Regions from separate parts of the Streptomyces sp. NPDC034099 genome, predicted to be linked through region 1. Evidence: riboswitches for the same ligand, from Rfam matches in the RefSeq annotation. Region 1 holds a riboswitch; each other region holds the start of a gene.

Region 1 (5,743 bases):
CCAGCACCCGGCGCCCCCGTTCGGTCTCCAGGTGCTTGGCCGCACCGCCCGCCCGCGGGCTGTCCACGGCGGTGCCCGGCCGGTACTTGCCGGTGAGGAAGCCGGCCGCGAGGGCGTAGTACGGCACGGCGGCGAGACCGGCCTGCTCGGCGAGGTCGCGCAGCTCGCCCTCGTAGGTGTCGCGGGAGACCAGGTTGTAGTGCGGCTGGAGGGCGACGTACCGGGCGAGGCCCTCGCGGTCGGAGAACTCCAGGGACGCCGCGAGCCGCTCGGCGGAGATGTTGGAGGCGGCGATGTGCCGCACCTTGCCGGCCTTCACCAGCTCGTCGAGCGCGCCGATGATCTCCTCGACCGGCACCTCGGGCTTGTCGAAGTGGGTGTAGTAGAGGTCGATGTGGTCGGTGCCCAGGCGGCGCAGCGAGGCGTCGGCCGCGGCCTTGATGTTCGCGGCGGACAGCCCCGGGTACTCGGGGTGCTGGCTGACCTTGGTGGCGAGGACGACGTCGTCACGGTTGCCGCGGGCCGCGAACCACTGGCCGAGGACGGTCTCGGACTCGCCGCCGCTGTTGCCGTCGACCCAGGCGGAGTAGGAGTCGGCGGTGTCGACGAAATTGCCTCCGGCCGCCGTGTAGGCGTCCAGGACGGCGAAGGACCGGTCCCGGTCGGCGGTCCAGCCGAAGACGTTGCCGCCCAGGGCGAGGGGGAAGACCTTGAGGTCGGAGGAACCGAGTGTGCGCAGAGAAGTCATGTAAGGCGTCAACGACCGCACCGCGGCAGGCCATTCCGGCATACACGCAAAAATCCCGCAAACCGGCAGTCCTGACGTCGGGGGGTTGCCGTCAGGACCGCCGGAGGATCAGCGGGATGGATCAGGGGGCGGAGCGGATCAGGGCGTGAGCCCCTTGCTCTGGAGCCAGGCCATCGGGTCGATGCCCGAGCCGCCGGCGGTGTGGACCTCCAGGTGGAGGTGGGCGCCGGTGACGTTGCCGGTGGCGCCGACGCGGCCGATGACGTCACCGGTGGTGACCTTCTGGCCGACGCTGACGTTGATGGACGACTGGTGCGCGTACCAGAGTTCGGTGCCGTCGTCGAGGGTGAGCACGGTCTTGTAGCCGTACGAGCCGTCCCAGCCGGCCGACGTGATCGTGCCGCTGTGCACCGCCTTGAGCAGCGTGCCCGTGGGGGCGGCGAAGTCGAGGCCGGTGTGGTGGCCGGAGGCCCACAGCGAGCCGGCCTGGTTGAACGTGGAGGAGATCGTGTACGAGGAGGTCGGCAGCGTGTACTGCTTGGCCAGCTTCGCGAGCCGCTCGGCCTCGGCCTTCTTCGCGGCCTCCTCCTCCGCCTTCTTCTTGGCGGCGGCGGCCTTCTCCTGGGCTTCCTTCTCCGCCTTGGCGGCGGCTTCCGCGGCCTTCTTCTCGGCGGCGGCCCGTGCCTCGGCGGCGGCCTTCGTCTCGACCTGCGCCTGCTGCTGCTCGGCCTGCGCCATGATCCGGGCCCGCAGCGACTCACCGGCGTCGGCGGCGCCGGCGCCCTCCGCGCTGTCGGCGGCGACGGCCTGGGTGACGCCGCTGAGCGGGGTGACGGAACCCTCGGGCTCCGACGCCTCGTCGTCTCCGGGCAGGAGCGAGCCGACGTTCGGCAGGTCCGGCATGGCGATGGACACCGGCGGCTTGCCGGTCTGCGCGCTGGCCATACCGCCCGCGCCGACGGCGGCTATGACCCCGACGCCGAGGACGGTGGAGCTGCGGGCGAGCCCGCCGCGCTGCTTGGCGACGCGGTGCCGGCCGCGTACGGGGCGGATGGATTCCGCGGTGGGATTCCACTCCTCCCAGGGACCCTCTTCGGCGCGGGGGGCGTCGTAGCCGAAGGTGTCGGTGTCGTGCCCGGCGGGCACGAACGGGGCCTCGGGGGCAGGCCGGTTGGACGCCACGTGGGCGTACTCCTTTCCTTCCTTCCGCCTACCGGGTTAGCTGACGGGTTCGGAGCAGGAAGGTCTCCTACGGGTGTGCGCCGACCGTGCGGACACGGCGACATACGCCCGATTCACCCCAATGTGGTGGTTCCCCGGTTCCCTTGCGGGATTCGGCGCGTGCGCACGGAGCCGCCTTCTGTGACGGCTGGGACGACCGCGCTGCGTTATCGAACGTTAATAGACGCGGGGCTCTGTTTCCAAGCCGTTCCTCTTGATCGTTAACGGAAACGGCCGGGACGTACGCCTCACGATCGGTGAAAACCGGGCGAGTTGACCCCGTCTCAGTATTCCCTTTCACGCCACGTTGTTCTGACGGTGCATCAGTTGTTATGCGGAGGGGGTTCGCACTGTCACGGCTCGTGACAATGATCATGATCACCGCGCCGGGGCCTCCGTACGGCGAGCAGCGCCATGTCGTCCGCCATGCCGCCCCCGGAGTGCCTGCGCACCTCCTCGGCGAGGGTGTCGAGCAGGGTCGCCGGATGCCGGAAGACCCGGCCGGCCAGCCGGGCCTGCGGATCGTAGAACTCGCCCTGCGCGTCCCGGGCTTCGGTCAGTCCGTCGGTGTAGAGCAGCAGCGTGGCCCCGCCGGGAAAGGCCACCTCCTCCGCCCGGTCGGGCCACACGCCCAGCTCTCCCATGCCGAGCGGCAGCGCCGGCTCGCGGGCGGGCAGCGGGCCGAGGGTGCCGTCGGCGTAGAGCAGCAGGGGCGGCGGATGACCGCGGTTGACGATGCGGACCGTCCCCCCGCCGTGCGGGACTTCGGCGAGTACGGCGGTGGTGAAGCCCTCGAAGGCGTCCAGTCCGTCGCGCCGGGTGCCCTCGCGCGCCAGCGCCCGCTCCAGCCGCTGCGCCACCGCCTCCAGGGTCGCCTCCTGCTCGGCGGCCTCCCGGAAGGCACCGATCACGACGGCGACGGCGGCCACCGCGCCCATGCCCTTGCCGCGCACGTCCCCGACGATGAGCCGGACACCGCGGGCGCTGTCCTGCACCGCGTACAGGTCGCCGCCGATGAAGGCGTCCGCCTGCGCGGCCTCGTAGCAGACGGCGACCTCGAAGCCCGCGATCCGCTCGGCGGGCTGGGGCAGCACGGCGCGCTGGGCGGCCTCGGCGATCTCGCGGACGGAGACGAGGCGCTCGCTGCTGCGCCGGACCATGCCGTTCACGAGGACGGCGAGCGCGGCGACCGTCGCGATGGTGATCAGCTCGGTGAGGGAGTCGACGTAGTGGATGACGCCCTTGCCGAGTTGCAGCCCGATGACCGCGGCGACCACGGCGACGCCGGTGAGCGCCGTGCCGCGCCGTGAGTAGAGGGGGGCGGCGATCAGGGGCGCGGCCGTGTAGAGGGGACCGGCGGTGAAGTACCTCGGGGTGAAGATGTCGTACAGGATGGCGACGACGATCAGCAGCACGGGGAGCGCGTGCACGAAGGTGCGCCCGTACCCGGTCCGCCGGCGCGGCGGTGGGGCCGGGGCCGTGAGGGGCCGCGGCTCGTCGCCGAGGCCCGGGTCGGGCACGGGATCGCCGGGGAGCCGGCCGCCGGCTCTGGCGTACGCTCCCTCGTCGTCCACGTCACCTGGCCGCACCACTCGTCTCCCGCCGCCCCGCACGTCCGCGCCGCTTGCCGTCCCGGTCTCCAGGTTTCCGGGAGCGGGGGCGGGCGGCGAGCGGTGAGGGGCCGACCGGATGACACGGAGCGCCATGGTGAGACGCACCGAGGGCCGGAACCCTTTCGGATTCCGGCCCTCGGCCTTCAGTAGCGGGGACAGGATTTGAACCTGCGACCTCTGGGTTATGAGCCCAGCGAGCTACCGAGCTGCTCCACCCCGCGTCGTTGTGTTCACCACTGTACGTCATCCGGGGACCGGAATGCACATCGGTGTCTCCCGCCCGGCTCCCTACCCCTCCAGATGGCGGTTCGGCGCCTTCGCCCGCTCCGCGTACTCGGCCAGTACGACGACGGCGGCTCCCCCCGCGGCGAGCACCCCGCTCCCGTCCGCCCCCGCCACGAAGGTGTCCGGCTCCCGCCAGGCCGTGACGACCCGGCGCACCCCGGCGTCGAGGATCAGCCGGGCGCAGGGGGCGGGCCGGGAGGCGCGGCGGGCACAGGGCTCCAGGCTGCTGTACACGGTGGCGCCCGCGAGCCGCCGGTCGGCGGGACCGACCTTGGCGAGCGCGGCCTCCTCGGCGTGCACGACCGGATCACCGCCCTCCCGGGAGTACCCCCGCGCCAGCTCGCTCCCGTCGGCGGCGACCACGACCGCCCCCACGCTGAAGGCGGTGTCCGACGGCGGACACAGCTCGGCCAGCTCGCAGGCGAGCGCCAGCCAGTGCCGGTCGGCGGCGGCGACCCGGTCGCCGGTGCCGGGGGCGGTGGGCCGGTACCGCATCAGTACGACGTCCTCGATCCGCCGCGTCTCGACCAGCGCGAGCCGCCCGCCCCGGTAGGCGCCGGGTCCGAACAGCCGGGGCGCGGCGGGGTCCCCGACCAGGAGGGGCGCGAGGACGAGGTGCAGCTCGTCGGCGAGCTCCTGCTGGAGCAGCTGGGTGTGCACGGTCCCGCCCCCTTCGACCATGAGCCGCCGCACCCCGCGCCGGTCGTGCAGGTACTCCAGCGCCGCACGCCAGTCGAGCACCGGGCCCAGCGGCACGACATCGGCACCGATCCCGAGCGCGCGGGCCCGCCGGGCACCGTCGTCCGTGGTCAGCAGCAGCTTCTCCCCGCCCGTGTGCCAGAACCGCGCCGCCGGGTCCAGCTCGCCGCCGCCGCTGACGGTGACCTTGAGCGGGTACTCCGCCCTTCCGGCCGCGGTGCGGGCCGCCCGCCGCTCGGCCGAGTTCACCAGCAGCCGCGGATTGTCGGCCCGGATCGTCCCGGCCCCGACCAGGATCGCGTCCACGGAGGCCCGCACCTCGTCGACCCGGTCGAAGTCGGCGGGGCTCGACAGGAGGAGCCGGTCTGGGCCGGTGTCGTCCAGGTAGCCGTCCAGGGAGACGGCGGCGGAGAGGAGGACGTGGGGGAGGGGCATGGGCGGCACTCCGGTGTACGGACGGACGGACGGACGGGCTGGGCGTGGAGTGCCGCCATTGTCGGACATGGCCGGCGAGGGGTCCTTCGGCGTGGCGCGGACGCCGCGGCCGACGGGGACGAGCCCCTCCGGCTGACCGACCCGGCACCGGGGTACCCGGCGCCGCATGAGCACCGAACCCGCGCCGCTGCTCGCGCTGGATCTCACCGGCACGTTCGCGTTCGGGCTGAACGGGGCACTGACCGCGGTGCGTGCCGCGCGGCTGGACGTGGTCGGCGTGGTGGTGCTCGGGATGATCACCGCGCTGGGTGGCGGATTCATCCGTGATGTCCTGATCGACTCGCTGCCGCCCGCCACGCTCCTCGACTGGCGTTACTACACGCTGGCCGCCGTGGGTGGCCTGATCGCCTTCGCCGTCAGCAGGCACCTGCGCCGACTCGAACCGGCCATCACCGTGCTCGACGCGGTCGGTCTGAGCACCTTCGCGGTGATCGGCGCGAGCAAGGCCCTGGACGCCGGGCTGGGCGTCGTACCCGCGATGCTGCTGGGCGTGATCACCGCGGTGGGCGGAGGGACGATCCGCGACCTCCTCGTCGGCCGGATCCCGACGGTGCTGCGCACCGGCCTGTACGCCCTCCCCGCCCTGGCGGGCGCGGCGGTGACGGTCGCGACCACCGAGGCGGGGCTGTACGGCCTCCCGGCGGCGCTCGGGGCGGCGGCGGTCTGCTTCCTGATCCGCATG
Region 2 (5,743 bases), on a different contig from region 1:
CGGCGCACACGCCCGTCCCGGCTTGCTTCACGATGTGGGAAACTGGTCTAGACAACACTGGTCTAGACAACTCCAACCCTCTGAACACCTGAAGGGCAGCATCACATGGCTGAGCGCCGCGTCAACGTCGGCTGGGCCGAGGGTCTCCACGCCCGCCCCGCCTCCATCTTCGTCCGAGCCGCCACGGCCACAGGCGTCCCGGTGACGATCGCCAAGGCCGACGGGTCCCCCGTCAACGCGGCCTCCATGCTGGCCGTCCTCGGCCTCGGCGCCCAGGGTGGCGAGGAGATCGTCCTCGCCTCCGACGCCGAGGGCGCGGAGGCCGCCCTGGACCGGCTGGCGAAGCTGGTCGCCGAGGGGCTCGAGGAGCTTCCCGAGACCGTCTGAGCCCGACCGATGGCACCACCGAAAGGCCCGCCGGGACACCGGACGGGCCTTTCGCGTCATTTCTCTTCTGTTTCTCTGCCCTTTCGGTTCGCCCGTCCGTTCGCCCTGTTTACGGCAGCAGAAAACACCGGGCGGAATTCCCCGCCCTTTGTATACGGCACCCGCGTTACCGGCGCGGGCCCGCCGTGTTTACGGGATGTTGCGCATTCCTCACACGCTCCGTCCGCCCGCCGCCGGAGGCGAAGCGCAGCCGGTGCGCGGACGCCGACCGCTCGATGTGCAGGGTCATGAGCGCCCGCGCGCGTTCGCCGTCACCCCGGGCCACCGCATCGGTGATCGCGCCGTGCTCCGCCCAGTACTCCACCGGGCCGACCGGTGCCTCCACGACGTACATCCAGGCGATCTTGTGGCGGAGCTGGGTCAGCAGCGCCGTCAGGGAGGGGCTGTCGGCCGCGCGGGCGAGGGTCTCGTGGAACCAGCCGCCCAGTGAGCGCAGCTCCTCGCCGGTGCCCTGCCTGGCCCGCTCCTGCCCCAGCCTGACCAGGCCGCGCAACACCCTGAGGTGGGCCTCGGTGCGCCGCCGGGCGGCCCGGGCGGCTCCGAGCGGCTCCAGGAGCGTGCGCGTCTCCAGCAGGTCGGCGGCCTCCCGCTCGGTCGGTTCCGCCACGCACGCGCCCGCGTGCCGCCGGGTCACCACGAAGCCCTCGGCCTCCAGCGTGCGCAGGGCCTCGCGGACGGGGACGCGGGAGACGCCGTAGCGGCGGGCGAGGAGTTCCTCGGTGAGCCGGCTCCCGCGGCCGTGTACGCCGGTGACGATGTCGTCCCGGATCGCCGTGCACACGGAATGCGCCGGAATACGCATGAGCGACCTCCCCTTGACCCCCGCGAAACGCCGGTGATTGACGTGTGTTGCACGACCCCAGGCCAATCAAGCGATATTAAATGCGAAAAGCCCCGGCTCGGGAAGCCGGGGCTTTCGGACGTCGTCTCTGTCAGACGTTCACGCCGTGGGAGCGGAGGTAGGCGACGGGGTCCATGTCCGAGCCGTACTCGGGGCTCGTACGGGCCTCGAAGTGCAGGTGGGGTCCGGTGACGTTGCCGGTGGCGCCGGAGAGACCGATCTGCTGGCCGGGCTCGACCGACTGGCCGACCGAGACGCCGATGGACGACAGGTGCCCGTACTGCGTGTACGTGCCGTCGTGCATCTTGATCACGACCTGGTTGCCGTACGCCCCGCCCCAGCCGGCCTCGACGACGGTACCGACGCCCACCGCGTGCACGGTCGTGCCGCTGGAGGCGTGGAAGTCGATGCCGGTGTGGCTGCCGGAGGACCACAGGGAACTGCCGGCCTGGTAGGCGGTGGAGACGTACGAGGCGGTGATCGGCGCGACGAAGGTGTTGAGGCGCTTGCGCTCCGCCTCCCGCGCGGCGCGCTCCTTGGCCTCGCGCGCCTCCTTGGCCGCCTCGGCCGCGCGCTCGCGGGCCGCTTCCCGGGCCGCCTCGCGGGCGGCGGCGTCCGCGGCCGCCTGCCGCTGGGCGACGGCCTGGGCGTCTATCTCGTCGGCCACTGAGTCGCCGATGGTGACGACCGGGGTGAGGCCGCTCTGCTCCACCGCGGGCTCGGCGGCGAGCGCCGGGGCGGCGAGGGTGCCGACGACGCCGGTGGTGGCGAGGGCCGCGACTCCCGCCGCGCGGGCGGTGGTGCGGTGCACCCGGCCGGTACGGCGGTGCTTCCCGGTGGCGCGCGTGAACGCCATGTAGAGGCTCGTCCTTTCCTTCCCTCTCGCCTACCGGGTTAGCTGACGGGTTCGGAGGTGGAAGGTCTCCTACGGACCCCCTCGCTCTGCGCGCGGGCGTCCGATTCACCCCAGGGACTGCGTTGGGTCCCCGGCTCCCCTGGCTCGCGCCGTACGGGGACTCGGCGATGGCTGTCCGGTGCCGCGGGCGCGGCGCACTGCCTGACGAACAGCCCGGAAGACGCTAAGCGCGGCTGCGTTCAATTCTCAAACGCAACAGGCTTTTTGTAGCGCACGCCACAGGGCAGACAGGCAACCACTCCCCCAATACGGACAAACGGTGGCCCTGGTGACACTCCGGTCACCAGGGCCACCACACGCGCGTGCCGCTACTCGGCCGCCACCACGGTGACTTCGCCGATGCCGAGGGCCTCGACGGGCTCCTTGATCTGCGCCGCGTCGCCGACGAGGACCGTCACGAGGCGGTCCACCGGGAAGGCGTTCACGACCGCCGCGGTGGCCTCCACGGTGCCCGTGGCGGCCAGTTGACGGTAGAGCGTGGCCTGGAAGTCGTCCGGCAGGTGCTGCTCGACCTGGTCGGCCAGCGTGCTCGCCACGGCCGCCGCCGTCTCGTACTTCAGCGGCGCCACGCCCACCAGGTTCTGCACGGCCACGTCACGCTCGGCGTCGGTGAGCCCCTCCGCGGCGAGCTTGCGCAGCACCGTCCACAGGTCCTCCAGGGCGGGACCGGTGTTGGGGGTGTCGACGGACCCGCTGATGGCGAGCATCGCGGCGCCCGTGCCGTCCGGCGCGGACCGCAGGACCTGGCCGAACGCCCGTACGCCGTAGGTGTAGCCCTTCTCCTCACGCAGGACGCGGTCCAGACGCGAGGTGAGGGTGCCGCCGAGGCAGTAGGTGCCGAGCACCTGCGCGGGCCACACGCGGTCGTGCCGGTCGGCGCCGGTGCGGCCGATCAGCAGCTGCGTCTGGACGGCGCCGGGACGGTCCACGATGACGACGCGGCCCCGGTCGTCGGCGGTCACCGGGGGGACGGGGCGCGGCTCGGCGGTCGAGCCGGTCCACGCGCCCAGGGTGTCGCCGAGCAGCGCGTCCAGGTCGACGCCGGTGAGGTCGCCGACGACCACCGCGGTGGCGGTCGCGGGGCGGACATGCCGCTCGTAGAAGGCGCGTACGGCCGCCGAGTCGATGGCCGCGACCGTCTCCTCGGTGCCCTGGCGCGGGCGCGACATGCGCGAGTCGGCCGGGAACAGCTCCTTGGAGAGTTCCTTGGCGGCGCGCCGGGAGGGGTTGGCCAGCTCGTGCGGGATCTCGTCGAGCCGGTTGCGCACCAGCCGTTCGACCTCGCTGTCCGCGAAGGCGGGTGCCCTGAGGGCGTCGGCGACCAGGCCGAGGGCCTTGGCCAGGCGCGAGGCGGGCACCTCCAGGCTCAGCCGGACGCCGGGGTGGTCGGCGTGCGCGTCCAGGGTGGCGCCGCAGCGCTCCAGCTCGGCGGCGAACTCCTCGGCCGAGTGCTTGTCGGTGCCCTCGGAGAAGGCCCGCGCCATGATCGTGGCGACGCCGTCGAGTCCGGCGGGCTCGGCGTCCAGGGGGGCGTCGAGGAGCACCTCGACGGCGACGACCTGCTGGCCGGGGCGGTGGCAGCGCAGCACGGTGAGGCCGTTGTCGAGGCTGCCGCGCTCGGGGGCGGGGAACGCCCACGGCTTGGGCTCGCCGGCCTGCGGCTGGGCGTGGAATTCCATGGTGGCGAGCTCGGTCACTTGGCCGCCTCCTCGTTCTCGTCGGTGGCGTCGGTCGTGTCGGCGTCGGTCTCGTCGGCGGGAGTGGTGGGCTCGTAGACGAGCACCGCGCGGTTGTCGGGGCGCAGGCGGGCCTTGGCGACCTCCTGGACCTCCTGCGCGGTCACCTCGAGGACCCGCTGCACGGCGGTGAGGGCCAGCTGCGGGTCGCCGAACAGGACGGCGTACCGGCACAGTTCGTCCGCGCGGCCCGCTACCGTGCCCAGGCGGTCCAGCCACTCGCGTTCCAGCTGGGCCTGGGCGCGCTCCATCTCCTCGGCCGTGGGGCCCTCCTCGGCGAACCGGGCCAGCTCCTCGTCGATGGCCGTCTCGATGACCGGGACCTCCACGTCGCCGGACGTCTTCACGTCCAGCCAACCCAGGGAGGGTGCCCCGGCGAGCCGCAGCAGGCCGAACCCGGCGGCGACGGCGGTGCGGTCGCGGCGTACGAGCCGGTTGTACAGGCGGGACGACTCGCCGCCGCCCAGGACGGTCAGGGCCAGGTCGGCCGCGTCGCACGCGCGCGTGCCGTCCTCCGGCAGGCGGTAGGCCGCCATCAGGGCGCGGGCCGGAACCTCCTCCTCGACGATCTCGCGCACTTGCCCGCCCATGACGTCGGGCAGCGCACCGTCCCGCGGAGGCTGCTTGCCGTCGTGCGAGGCGATGGAGCCGAAGTACTTCTCGATCCAGGCGAGCGTCTGCTCCGGGTCGATGTCGCCGACGACCGACAGCACCGCGTTGTTCGGCGCGTAGTAGGTGCGGAAGAACGCGCGCGCGTCCTCCAGGGTCGCCGCGTCCAGGTCCGCCATCGAACCGATCGGCGTGTGGTGGTAGGGGTGCCCCTCCGGGTAGGCGAGGGCGGTCAGCTTCTCGAAGGCCGTGCCGTAGGGGACGTTGTCGTAGCGCTGGCGCCGTTCGTTCTTGACGACGTCCCGCTGGTTCTCCATCGACTCCTCGTCCAGGGCGGCCAGCAGGGAGCCCATGCGGTCGGCCTCCAGCCAGAGGGCGAGCTCCAGCTGGTGGGCGGGCATGGTCTCGAAGTAGTTGGTCCGCTCGAAGCTGGTGGTGCCGTTGAGAGAACCGCCGGCGCCCTGCACCAGCTCGAAGTGACCGTTGCCCTTGACCTGGGCGGAGCCCTGGAACATGAGGTGCTCGAAAAGGTGAGCCAGGCCGGTGCGCCCCTTGACCTCGTGGCGCGAGCCAACGTCGTACCAGAGGCACACCGCCGCGACCGGGGTCAGGTGGTCCTCGGAGAGCACCACGCGCAGGCCGTTGGCCAGGCGGTGTTCGGTCGCTGTCAGGCCGCCGGAGCCTGCCTGGGCTGTGGCCGTGTGACCCATGGGCATGTACGTCCCTTCGATCGCGAGATCCTGGTGGAGTCACTGGGTGAACCACCTGGTGGAATCAGTGGGCGGAACTGCGGAATTCCGCCGATCCTGCCACTGTATGCAAGCGTGCGGGCCGCCGGTGGAGTTCCCGGACCTCGTACGCCGAGAGCGAGAACGCGGTTGGCGGGCCGCCGGAGACGGCTGCGCGGACGGCGCCCCGGGACGAGGGCGTACCCTGCGGGCAGCGCCGGGCCGGCAGCCCGTGACGGGTCCTGGTCGGTCGCTGTCAGTGCCGCAGTCCACAATGGACGGCGTCAGATCACCGTTCACGCTTCAGCAAGGAGCCGGCAGCGATGGCCCGCCGTAGTACGAAGACCCCGCCGCCCGACGACTCGTACGAGGAGAAGATCCTCGACATCGACGTCGTCGACGAGATGCAGGGCTCCTTCCTCGAGTACGCGTACTCGGTCATCTACTCCCGTGCACTGCCGGACGC
Region 3 (5,743 bases), on a different contig from region 1:
GGGTCCAGCTCCCGCAGTGAGAAGACCACGTCGACCAGGTCCTCGTCGCTCTCGCCCATGCCCGCGATGAGACCCGAGCAGGCGGACAGCCCGGCGGCGTGCGCCTTGTGCACCGTGTCCACCCGGTCGGCGTACGTGTGCGTGGTCGTGATGTCGCCGTACGTCGACTCGGAGGTGTTGAGGTTGTGGTTGTAGGCGTCCGCACCGGCCTCCCGCAGCCGCTCCGCCTGGCCGTCGGAGAGCAGCCCCAGGCAGGCGCACACCTCGACCGACTCGTTCTGCTCCTTGATGGCCCTGATGGTGTCCGAGACCCGGTCCACGTCCCGGTCGGTCGGACCGCGTCCGCTGGCCACCAGGCACACCCGCTTGGCGCCCCCGGACACGCCCGCCGCGGCGGCCGCGGAGGCCTGGTCGGGCTTGAGCCAGGTGTACTTGAGGATCTCCGCCTTGGAGCCCAGCCGCTGCGAGCAGTAGGAGCAGTCCTCGGGACACAGGCCCGACTTGAGGTTGACGAGGTAGTTGAGTTTCACCCGTCGGCCGAACCAGTGGCGGCGCACCTTTCCGGCCGCGGCCACCACGTCGAGCACGTCGTCGTCGGAAGTGGCGAGGACGGCGAGCGCCTCCTCGCGGGTCGGCGGCTCGCGCCGAAGCCCCTTGTCCACCAGCGTGTTCAGCAGATCCATGAGAGCCGATCCTGTCCTAAGGGGCCGTTCGCGGCCAAGGAGACTTCGCACAACACTGACAGATCGACGTGTGGGTATTGCCACACCTCGCGGGGGTGGCCGGACCGCTAATGTCTGTTCATTGCCTACAAAACACCGGAGGGCCGCCCCATGGCGTTCGGCTGGATCGACGAGCAGGACCGGGCGCGCCGCGAGGCCGGACTCGTCCGGGTGCTGCGCCCCCGTCCGGCGGTGTCGCCGCTGCTGGACCTGGCGAGCAACGACTACCTGGGGCTGGCCCGGCACCCGGAGGTCGTCGAGGGGGCGGCCGCGGCCGCGCGGACCTGGGGCGGCGGCGCGACCGGCTCGCGGCTGGTGACCGGGACGACCGCGCTGCACACCGAACTCGAACGCGAACTGGCCGAGTTCTGCGGGTTCGAGGCCGCGCTCGTCTTCTCCTCCGGCTACGCGGCCAACCTCGCCGCGGTCACCGCGCTGGCACCGCACGGCAGCCTCGTCGTCTCCGACGCGGGCAACCACGCCTCACTGATCGACGGGTGCCGGCTCGCCCGCGGCACCACCCAGGTCGTGGGGCACGCCGACCCGGACGCCGTGCGCAAGGCACTGGCGACGCACGACGGACCCGCCGTGGCCGTCTCCGACACGGTCTTCTCGGTCGACGGCGACGCCGCGCCCCTGGCCGCACTCGCCGACGCGTGCCGGGCGCACGGGGCCGGACTGGTCGTCGACGACGCCCACGGCCTCGGCGTCCTCGGTGACGGCGGCCGGGGCGCCCCGCAGGGTGCGGGCCTCGCGGGCCGGGACGACGTCGTCGTGACCGTCACGCTGTCCAAGTCGCTCGGTGCGCAGGGCGGCGCCGTGCTGGGCCCCGCCCGGGTGATCGACCACCTGGTCAACGCGGCCCGTACGTTCATCTTCGACACCGGACTCGCCCCCGCCGCGGCGGGGGCGGCCCTGGCGGCGCTCAGGCTGCTCGGCCGCGAGCCGGAGCGGGCCGCGCGGGCCCGCGCCGTCGCCGCCGAACTGCACGCGCGCCTGACCGCCGCGGATCTGGACGCCGTACGTCCGGACGCCGCGGTCGTCTCGGTGCGCGCGCCCTCCCCGGAGGGTGCCGTACGGTGGGCGGCCGACTGCCGGGCGGCCGGCCTGGCCGTGGGCTGCTTCCGCCCTCCTTCGGTGCCCGACGGCATCTCACGGCTCAGGCTGACCGCCCGCGGGGACCTCTCCGGGGAACAGATCGAACGCGCTGTACGGGTGATCGGCGACACGCGGCCATGAGTCGGCGGGACACGGCCGTGCGCCGTCGGGAGTACGCCGGGGTCAGTCCCGGTGGACGCCGGCGGTGAACGCGGTCCAGCTCCCGGGGGAGAAGAGCAGGGCGGGTCCGGCCGGGTTCTTGGAGTCGCGCACGGCGAGCAGCCCGGCCCAGCGGCCGGCCGACGGACGGGTCGTCTCCACACAGTTGTTCGCTCCGGTGCTGTAGCTGCTGCGCAGCCACCGCACACCGGTCATATCGGTGCTGACAGGGATGTTCCGGGGGCGTTCGGACATGAAGCCTGGCATGGTGCCTCCTTACGCGCCTGCCGCGGTCGCGGCGATGAAGTCCAACGAGTCCTCGGGCGAAAGGGCATGGATCAGAAGGGCGTTGAAGGCCTCGGTATAGGCCTCTAGGTCTTCTTTCCGTTCGAGGTGCAGGCTACTCGTCAAGTGGTCGAGAACAACCACGTCCAGATCAGAAGTGCTCGAAAAAGAGAAGATTACGAAAGGGCCGGTCACACCGATGTGCGCCCCGGCGGCAAACGGCAGGACCTGGAGGTGAACATGGGGGAGCCGGGCGGCCTCGACCAGTCTGTCCAGTTGACGGGCCATCACCCCGGGGCCGCCCACCTCCCGGCGCAGCACCGCCTCGTCCAGGACCGCGCTCAGCTCCAGGGGCGGCTCGCCGCGCAGCACGTCCTGGCGGGCCAGCCGGACCTCCACCAGCGTTTCCAGCCGTTCCGCCGGCATGCCGTCCACCGCGGCCCGCGTCACCGCCCGGGCGTACTCCGGCGTCTGGAGCAGGCCGGGCACCACCGTGGTCTCCAAGGTGCGCATCGCGCTGGCCTGCGACTCCAGGCTGATGAAGTCGCGGTAGGTCGGTGGCAGCACCCCGCGGTACGCGTGCCACCAGTGGTTGCGTCCCCCCGCGTCCTCGGAGCGCGCCAGCATCACCAGCAGCCCCCGCAGCTGTTCGTCGTCCACGCCGTAGACGTCCAGCAGTAACCGCACGTCGGCCGGTTTCACCCCGCTCGTCCCCGTCTCGATCCGGCTGACCTTCGACTGGTGCCAGCCCGCGAGCCGGGCCGCCTCGCCGCTGGTGATGCCCGCCGACATGCGCAGGGCGCGCAGTTCCGCGCCCAGCTTCCGGCGGCGCACCACGGGACCGTGCTGCATGGGACAACTCCCTTACTCCTTATGAGCCGCCCAAATACGCTCTGCCGTCGCAGAGTTCACCGCTTCGAGCGACAGATATATGCATATCTTGGTGGATCGCCGCCCTTCGCGGGTCCGGTGATGGCAGTCTGGCGACGAAGCACCAGTCCGGGACCGTACTCGAACCATCCGCTCCGTGTCGGGCCTGCGGTCCCGTGAGAAAGGGACGACGTCGCCATGGCAGACCATCTGGAAGCATCCGTCACTCTGCCGAGCGATCCCGCCTCGGTGGCCGCCGCGCGGACCTATGCGGTCGGCACCCTGGCGGAATGGGGGCTGCCGGGCGACGCGGACTTGTCCGAGACCGTGCGGCTCATCGTCTCCGAACTGGCGACCAACGCGGTCCAGCACACGTTCGGGCAGTCGCCCACCTTCACGGTGGACCTCGTCCTCGACCGCGACGAGCGGCTGCGTCTCGGTGTCACCGACAGCCACCCGCGCTTCCCCAAGCGGCTGCCCGCCGCCGTCCAGCAGGACAACGGGCGGGGCATGGTGATCATCCGCTGGCTGACCGCCGAGTGCGGCGGCAGGCTGCGGGTCCGGCCCACCCGCGAGGGCGGCAAGACCGTCTCCATCGAACTGCCCTGGACACCCCCGAGCGGGCCGGCGGCACCCGCGGGAGTGACGGCGGGGCAGAACGCCGTCACTCCCGCGGGCGGGCTACTTGACCCGGCCGTACCAGACGCTTGAGGTCCAGATCTTCTGCAGCCGCACCACGTCCCCGGTCTTCGGAGCGTGCCAGAGTCTGCCCTTCCCGGCGTAGATGCCCACGTGGTAGACGCTCCGGCCGGAGTGGAAGAACACGAGGTCACCCACCTTGCGACTCCTGGCGGAGATGTGGCGGGTCTTGTTGTACTGCTGCGCCGCGGTGCGTGGCAGCTTCTTGCCGGCCTTCTTGAACGAGTACAGCGTCAGGCCGGAGCAGTCGAACCGGTGGGGGCCGATGGCGCCCCAGCGGTACGGGGAACCCTTCTTGGAAGCGGCGATGTTGAGGGCCTTCGCCGCGTGGCTCGCCGCGGCCGCTTCGGAGGCGACACCGGGGACCACGACGGAGCCGCCCACGGCGGCGAGAGTGAGGGCCGAGGCCGTACCGGCACGAGCCATCAGCGACGGGACACGATTGAGCGCGGACATGCGCAACCCTTCGTCAGCCGCCTGTGAAGGATGACCTGTCGGATTCGGGCTGGCGAAGTTGCCCGGCCGCACGAGTGCGGCTTCACCCCAAGGACCGCTCGGTCCGGCACCTCTCACGGAGGCTGCCGTGCCGGCGACCCGTCGTGCTCGGGTCCTCCACTCCTGCCGATCCACTTCCCTCGCGACCGGTCGTCCGGACGGCGGCAGGACTCGGCGTCCGCCCGGACCGCCCCGCCGCTGCGGCGGGGGCTTGTCGTCAGTCACGGATTCTCGTCCCGTCCGAAGGGAAAATCCCAACGGAACGTGCCCTTTGTGTTGTTACATCCCACTCACCCGTTCGGGTCGCCACCCCGTGTTCGACGTGCTGCCGTGCCCGGCGACGGGCCCGGGACCAGCGGCGGAGGGGCGCGTTGCACCGGCCGGGCGCGGGGGCGCCGCAACTTCGGCCGGTCGGGAATCGGAGGTGTCCCTACGCCGAAAGGGGGTACGCCGTTTGGTCCGTTTCGACCCGGCGCCGAGTCGACCCCGCGCCGAGTCGCAGTCGACGCGGGCCTCCTCAACCCCCGGAGCGCGGCGGAAGGCCGACCCGTGCCGTCCGGCGCTCCCCGTCCAGCACCCGCAGCGCCCGGGCCAGGGTGGCGGCGTGCACCTCCGTCTCGCCGCGCCGGTGCATCAGCGCCAGCGCGTCACGCAGCGCCGCCGCCTTGCCGACCAGCGCCTGGGCGGCCCGCAGTCCGCCGTAGGTGTCGCCGTCCCGCCCGGGGTTGATGCGCCCGAGCAGGTCGACGACGTCCAGATAGCGGTCGATGACCTCGGCCTCGGCGCGGGTCAGGGCCGGCAGCGGGGGCAACTCGGGTGGCAGCACGGGCGGATCACCTCCCGCCGGGCGAGGCGGGGCGGGTCCCGCGGGCGGGCACGATCCGGTCCACCAGGCCGTACGCCACCGCCTGTCGGGCGTCGAGGACCGTTTCCCGCTCGATGTCTTCGGACACCTGCTCGGGGCTGCGGCCCGTGTGCCGTACGAGGATCTCCTCCATGCGGGTGCGGATGCGGACCAATTCGTCGGCGTGGACGGCCAGGTCGCTCGCCTGCCCCTCCACCGGTTCGGTGAGCGCCGGCTGGCGGATCACCACCCGGGCGCCCGGCAGGACGGCGCGCTTGCCGGGGGTGCCCGCCGCCAGCAGCACCGCGGCGGACGGACCGGCCTGCCCGAGGCAGGTCGTCGCCACGTCGCAGGCGACGTAGCGCATCGTGTCGTAGATCGCCGTCATGGCGGTGAAGGAGCCGCCGGGCGAGTTGACGTAGAGCTCGATGTCCCGGTCCGGTGCCTGGTGCTCCAGGTACATGAACTGCGCCATCACGTCGTTCGCGGAAGTCTCGTCGACCGGTGTCCCGAGGAAGACGATCCGCTCCTGGAGCAGCTTGGAGTAGGGGTCCGACGTCCGGGTCCCGGA
Region 4 (5,743 bases), on a different contig from region 1:
GCCTCGATGTCGAGGCGGACGGACGGGCCGAAGACGGGAGCGGCGTCGGCCGGTGCCTTGCGCTGCCCCGACGGGCGTACGACGTCCGTGCCGGACACGACGACCGTGCCGGAGCGGCCGTGGTAGCCGATCGGCAGGTGCTTCCAGTTCGGGGTGAGGGAGTCGGCGGCGTCGGGGCGGAAGATCCGGCCGACGTTGCGGGCGTGGTTCTCGGAGGCGTAGAAGTCGACGTAGTCGGCGACCTCGAAGGGCAGGTGCAGGGTCACCGACGACAGCGGATGGAAGAGCGGCTCCAGAACCTCGCGGTGGGAGGGGACCGTCACCCACGCCGTCAGCGCGCGCCGCACGTCCGACCACGCCGTCCGCCCGGCCGCCAGCAGCGGGTTGAGGGTGGGCCGCGCGAGCAGGGACGCGTACGGCGAGCCGAGAGCGTGGGCCGCCGCGCCCGCGTCGAGGACGTGGTCGCCGAGCCGGACGCCCACCGTCCGGTCGCGCGAGCCGGGGATCGAGAACACGCCGTACGGAAGGTTGTGCGGACCGAAGGGGTCGCCCTCGGGGACATCGAAGGGGGGCATCAGGTGCTGCCTCGCTTTCGTGCTCGCCATGTGCGCCGTGCGCGCCGTGTCTGCGTGGTCGGGCCACACGTTACGGCTGACCCACCGGTCTTGGGCAGTGCGACCGAAGGCGGCGGCGCCCGGGACGGGATCTTGACGTGGTGGTGTGAACAGGGTGACCCCCGACGGGTGCCGGGAGGGACGGCGTACCCCACGGGGCAGCGGGCCATGCTGTTGCCAACCGGTGCACAGACCCCTCAACCGGCCTTAGCCGATGATCTGTCAGATTTCGGACACGATCGGGCGTCCCCGTGCATCCTCGTTCCGCTTCGAACGCACTCGCTACGCCCTCGTTCGGAAGCGGTCACGAGTGAGTCGGAGGAGTGCGGTGTCCGTATTCTCTGATCATGGACCGCACCGCATATTCACTCGTCGCCACCGACCTGGACGGCACGCTGCTCCGCGGCGACGACACCGTCTCCGACCGGTCGCTGGCCGCGCTGGCGCGGGTCGCCGGGGCGGGTGCGCGGCACCTGGTCGTGACGGGGCGGCCGGCCCCCCGGGTGCGCCCCCTGCTCGACCGGCTCGGCCGCGCGGGACTCGCGGTGTGCGGGCAGGGCGCGCAGGTGTACGACGCCGGGGCGCACCGGATGCTGTGGTCGGTCACCCTGGACCGGGAGCTGGCCGAGACCGCGCTCGGCAAGATCGAGGCCGAGGTGGGTCAGGTGCACGCCGCCGTCGACCAGGACGGCGTCGACGGGCTGACGCTCATCGAACCGGGCTACCTGATGCCCCACCCGACGCTGCCCGCGGTGCGCGTCGAGCGGCGCGAGCAGCTGTGGTCCACGCCGATCAGCAAGGTGCTGCTGCGCCACCCCGAGCTGACCGACGACGAACTGGCGACGACGGCGCGCGCGGTGGTCGGTTCCCTCGCGACGGTCACCATGTCCGGGCCCGGCACCGTGGAGCTGCAGCCCTGCGGCATCACCAAGGCGACCGGCCTGGCGCTGGCCGCCGAGCACCTGGGCCTCGACCGGCGGCGGACGATCGCCTTCGGGGACATGCCCAACGACATCCCGATGTTCCACTGGGCGGCCCACGGCGTCGCCATGGCCGGTGCCCATCCCGAACTCAAGGCGGTGGCGGACGAGGTCACCACGACGAACGAGGACGACGGCGTGGCCGTCGTCCTCGAGCGGATCTTCGGTACCTCTTAGGCGAGGCTCAGGCGGCGTACGGCTCAGTACGCGCTGAAGACGTTGTCCATCGAGCCGTAGCGGTCGGCCGCGTAGTTGCAGGCGGCGGTGATGTTGGCGACCGGGTCGTACGGGTCCCAGGAGGTGCCGGGCACGTGGTACGCCTGGAAGGTCGGGTCGATCACCTGGAGCAGCCCCTTGGACGGGGTGCCGTTGACGGCGTTGATGTCCCAGTTGTTGATGGCGAGCGGGTTGCCGGAGGACTCCCGCATGATGTTGCGGTGAATGCCCTCGTAGGTCCCGGGGATGCCGTGCTGGGCCATGATGTCGAGTGACTCGCGGATCCAGCCGTCGAGGTTGTCCGGGTACGTCGTGGCCGCCGTGGTGGCGGTCGTGGCGGCGGCCGGGGTGGCCGCGGATGCGGTGGCGGCGCCGATGAGCGGCAGCGCGAGCACCGCGGCACCGGTGCCGGCCACCGCGAGCTTGCGGGCGAGGCGGCCGGTGCGGGCGTGACGGTTCTGACCGTTGGCAGACATGTGTCCCTCTCCTTACGCCTACGAGGTGAGCTGTCGGGTTCGGGCGGGGAGGTGCCCGGCCGCGCCCTCGACGGGTACGGCTTCACCCCGAGCCGCTCCGGTGGTGACCGGTGCGGCGACTTACCTGGGTCCCCCGCTCCTGCCGGCGAGTTTGTTGGGTGGATGACTGTGCGACGGGCGGTGGCAGGATTCGGCGTCCGCCCGACAGGCCGGGAACGTATGCGAGAGCACATGTCCGGAACAAGTGCAGGAATCACCCCAAGTGCCTGTTGACCTTGGTCTGAGGTGTTTGAGGGTCTTGATCCTTTGCTGTTGCCAAGTCCCAACTGGCTTGCGGGGCAAAGGGAGGGCACAGGTTCGGGCGGGGTTGCCTGCGGCCGGTCCGGAGTGAGCCAACTCACTGGCCTCAACAAGCGCGGCAAAACGGGCATTCAACTCAACCGTGCGCCAACCGGCCGCCGGTGGGGAGGGCTTCGGGTGTCGAGCGGCGGGAGGAGGGAAGCGGGAGGGGGTGGGTGGCCGGGGAGGTGTCTGCCGCGCCCGTCGGACGGGCGTGCGCGGACCGGTGCGGACGGGTGTGGGTGGACCGGCGTGGGTGGGCGGGTGTGGACCGGTGCGGGCGCGTGTGTCGATTGGGTGACGTTCTCGAAGTGCGGGCCGTTGGGAGGAGTGGTGGGATCTTCGGTGGCGGCTTCCGGCCCGTTCGCCCGCCGGGTCCGGCTCATCTCCTCTGGCGACATCAATCAAAATCTGCTCATATCACCTGATCAAAAACATACCGTTCATGATCCGATACCGACCGGCCTGTAACGGTGGGCGCTAGCGGTGATCGAAACGTGACCGGATACGCTGACTTGAGTGGTGGCAGCGACCTATCGACAAACCAGGTAATCGCCAGTAGACACCAGCAGACAGGAGACCCCTCGTGACCGTCGTCGGGCCGTTCGGGCTGAGCGTGCGGGACCAGGCTCTGGAAGCCGATGTCCAGGCCGGATTGGTTGCTGTCGAGGAAGGGTTGCTTGAGGCAACCAAAAGCGAGGTGCCGTTCATCACGGAGGCCGCCCAGCACCTGGTGCGGGCCGGCGGGAAACGGTTCCGTCCGCTGCTGGTGATGCTCTCGGCCCAGTTCGGCGACCCCTATGCCCCCGGGATCGTGCCCTCGGCCGTGGTGGTGGAGCTGACCCACCTCGCCACGCTGTACCACGACGACGTGATGGACGAGGCCGCCGTGCGGCGCGGGGTGCCCAGCGCGAACACCCGCTGGGGCAACTCGGTCGCGGTCCTCACCGGCGACTTCCTGTTCGCCCGCGCCTCGCAGATCCTCGCCGACCTCGGCCCCGAGGCGGTCCGCGTCCAGGCCCTCGCGTTCGAGCGACTGGTCACCGGTCAGATCCTGGAGACGGCCGGTCCGCAGGACGGCCGCGACCCGGTCGACCACTACCTGGACGTACTGGGCGGCAAGACGGGCTCGCTGGTGGCCGTCTCCTGCCGGTTCGGCGCGATGATGTCCGGTGCCGACGAGACGGTGGTGGACGTGCTGACCCAGTACGGCGAGCGGCTCGGCGTCGCCTTCCAGCTCGCGGACGACGTCCTGGACATCGCCTCCGACTCCGACGAGTCCGGCAAGACGCCCGGCACCGACCTGCGCGAGGGCATCCCCACCCTGCCCGTGCTGCGGCTGCGCGAGCGGGCGGCCCGGCTGGGGCTCGCCGAGGACATCGCGCTGTGCGAGCTGCTCGACTCCGACCTGAGCGACGACGCGCGGCACGCCGAGGCGCTGCGCCTGCTGCGCGCCCACCCCGCGCTGGAGCAGGCCCGCAAGGACACCGTCCGGTACGCCAAGGACGCCCGGGCCGCGCTGGCCCCGCTGCGGGAGTGCGACGCGAAGGCCGCGCTGATCGAGCTGTGCGACGCGGTGGTCCACCGGGCCGGCTGACCACTCCGCGGTCCGTTGCGCGCCGTCCCTCGCCTGCCGCCTGGCGCGTGTCTCCTGCCGCCTGGCGTGTGTCTCCTGTCGTGCGTCACCCGCCGCGTCCTGGCCGTGACGTGCGTCACGCGCGGGACCGCTCGCTGCCGGGTGGCGTACAGCCGCCCCTACGGGCCGGGGGAGCCGTCACCCCTCCGTGTCATCCCGCAGGAGTAGGCGGAGTTGAGCCCGCGGTCTGACGCTTGTGCTCCGGTGATTTGGTCAGATGGACACCACGGAAAACACCAATCCTCACCGATTCGGGTGAGAATGGCGGCTCACGGGTGAACGAGTGCGAGGTCGCGAGACAGCCGCCGCCGACGACGGAGGTAGGGCACACATGGCACCGATCGATTCCGACGACAACACGACCGCCGGGGAGGGCGAGGAGCTGCGGGCCGGACGGCGCAAGGCCGCACGGTACGTCGTCCCGGTCGCGGTGATGGGAGTGGCGGCCGCGACGATCGGGCTCGTCCCCGCGCTCGCCGACTCCGGCGACCCCGACCTGCCGAAGGTCACGGCGGAGCAGCTCATAGAGAAGATCGCCAAGTCGGACGTCCAGCAGCTGTCCGGCACCGTGCGCATCAACACCGACCTGGGTCTGCCGGACCTTGGCGGGCTGGAGAGCGGCCTGATGTCCGGAATGTCCGGCAGTCCGGGCTCCGGTGGGGACGGCGAGGGCTCCGCGGCCGACCCGTCGGCCAAGCTCACCGAGCTGGTGTCCGGCAGCCACACGCTGCGCGTCGCGGCCGACGGCCCCGACCGGCAGAAGCTCTCCCTGCTGGAGAACGCCGCCGAGTACAGCCTGATCCACAACGGCAAGGACGTCTGGGGCTACGACAGCGGGTCCAACGAGGTCTACCACTCCACCGCCGCCGACAGCGCCGAGCGGCCGGGCAAGGACGCGCCGGGCAAGGACGTGCCGGCCACCCCGAAGGACTTCGCCGACAAGGCGCTCAAGTCGATCGACGACACCACGTCCGTGACCGTCGGCGGCACCGCGCAGGTGGCGGGCCGGGACGCCTACCGCCTGGTCGTCGAGCCCAAGCAGGACGGTTCCACGGTCGGCGCGATCACCGTGGCCGTGGACGCCGAGACCGGCACCCCGCTGAAGTTCACCCTGACCCCGGCGAGCGGAGGCGCCGCCGTCGTGGACGTGGGCTTCACCAAGGTCAGCTTCGCGAAGCCGGACGCGTCGACGTTCGACTTCACGCCGCCCGAGGGCGCGAAGGTCACCGAGGGCGACGAGGCCGGCAAGCGGGCCGAGGCCCCCGAGCACGGGCGCGAGGCCGAGGGCGACCTCGCCAAGGGGATGGACGGCCTCAAGGTCGTCGGCGAGGGCTGGAACTCGATCGCCACCTTCGACACCGGTGCCGGGGGCGGCCTGCCCACGCCGTCCGCGGGCGGCGACCTCGGCGGCTTCCTCGGCTCCTTCGGCGACCAGGTCAAGGGCGACTTCGGCTCGGGTACGGTCTTCAAGACCCGCCTGGT

Evidence for each region. A riboswitch is a leader RNA that binds a small molecule or an ion and turns the genes downstream of it on or off. The one in region 1 is predicted to bind cyclic di-AMP.
Region 2: linked by a shared signal. The riboswitch ahead of ACZ56V_RS31330 (M23 family metallopeptidase) and the one ahead of ACZ56V_RS37555 (M23 family metallopeptidase) in region 1 are both predicted to bind cyclic di-AMP.
Region 3: linked by a shared signal. The riboswitch ahead of ACZ56V_RS18070 (C40 family peptidase) and the one ahead of ACZ56V_RS37555 (M23 family metallopeptidase) in region 1 are both predicted to bind cyclic di-AMP.
Region 4: linked by a shared signal. The riboswitch ahead of ACZ56V_RS03885 (transglycosylase SLT domain-containing protein) and the one ahead of ACZ56V_RS37555 (M23 family metallopeptidase) in region 1 are both predicted to bind cyclic di-AMP.

Annotation. Positions count from the first base shown of each region.
Region 1 is NZ_JBVISR010000023.1:39,085-44,827, reverse strand. Features, by position in the region: gene ACZ56V_RS37560 (aldo/keto reductase) at 1-748, opposite strand, end outside; gene ACZ56V_RS37555 (M23 family metallopeptidase) at 887-1,930, opposite strand; cyclic di-AMP (ydaO/yuaA leader) riboswitch at 1,941-2,098, opposite strand; gene ACZ56V_RS37550 (PP2C family protein-serine/threonine phosphatase) at 2,323-3,558, opposite strand; tRNA gene ACZ56V_RS37545 (tRNA-Met) at 3,730-3,803, opposite strand; gene ACZ56V_RS37540 (dihydrofolate reductase family protein) at 3,871-5,001, opposite strand; gene ACZ56V_RS37535 (trimeric intracellular cation channel family protein) at 5,168-5,743, shown strand, end outside.
Region 2 is NZ_JBVISR010000013.1:112,658-118,400, reverse strand. Features, by position in the region: gene ACZ56V_RS31340 (HPr family phosphocarrier protein) at 106-387, shown strand; gene ACZ56V_RS31335 (GntR family transcriptional regulator) at 554-1,249, opposite strand; gene ACZ56V_RS31330 (M23 family metallopeptidase) at 1,380-2,144, opposite strand; cyclic di-AMP (ydaO/yuaA leader) riboswitch at 2,157-2,321, opposite strand; gene ACZ56V_RS31325 (M16 family metallopeptidase) at 2,513-3,901, opposite strand; gene ACZ56V_RS31320 (M16 family metallopeptidase) at 3,898-5,265, opposite strand; gene ACZ56V_RS31315 (DNA topoisomerase (ATP-hydrolyzing) subunit A) at 5,601-5,743, shown strand, end outside.
Region 3 is NZ_JBVISR010000005.1:487,259-493,001, reverse strand. Features, by position in the region: gene bioB (biotin synthase BioB) at 1-683, opposite strand, end outside; gene ACZ56V_RS18090 (8-amino-7-oxononanoate synthase) at 834-1,961, shown strand; gene ACZ56V_RS18085 (DUF397 domain-containing protein) at 2,004-2,234, opposite strand; gene ACZ56V_RS18080 (helix-turn-helix domain-containing protein) at 2,256-3,116, opposite strand; gene ACZ56V_RS18075 (ATP-binding protein) at 3,333-3,845, shown strand; gene ACZ56V_RS18070 (C40 family peptidase) at 3,816-4,289, opposite strand; cyclic di-AMP (ydaO/yuaA leader) riboswitch at 4,293-4,435, opposite strand; gene ACZ56V_RS18065 (hypothetical protein) at 4,846-5,154, opposite strand; gene ACZ56V_RS18060 (ATP-dependent Clp protease proteolytic subunit) at 5,162-5,743, opposite strand, start outside.
Region 4 is NZ_JBVISR010000001.1:823,300-829,042, reverse strand. Features, by position in the region: gene fahA (fumarylacetoacetase) at 1-575, opposite strand, end outside; gene ACZ56V_RS03890 (HAD family hydrolase) at 962-1,771, shown strand; gene ACZ56V_RS03885 (transglycosylase SLT domain-containing protein) at 1,795-2,286, opposite strand; cyclic di-AMP (ydaO/yuaA leader) riboswitch at 2,288-2,444, opposite strand; gene ACZ56V_RS03880 (polyprenyl synthetase family protein) at 3,212-4,222, shown strand; gene ACZ56V_RS03875 (LolA family protein) at 4,593-5,743, shown strand, end outside.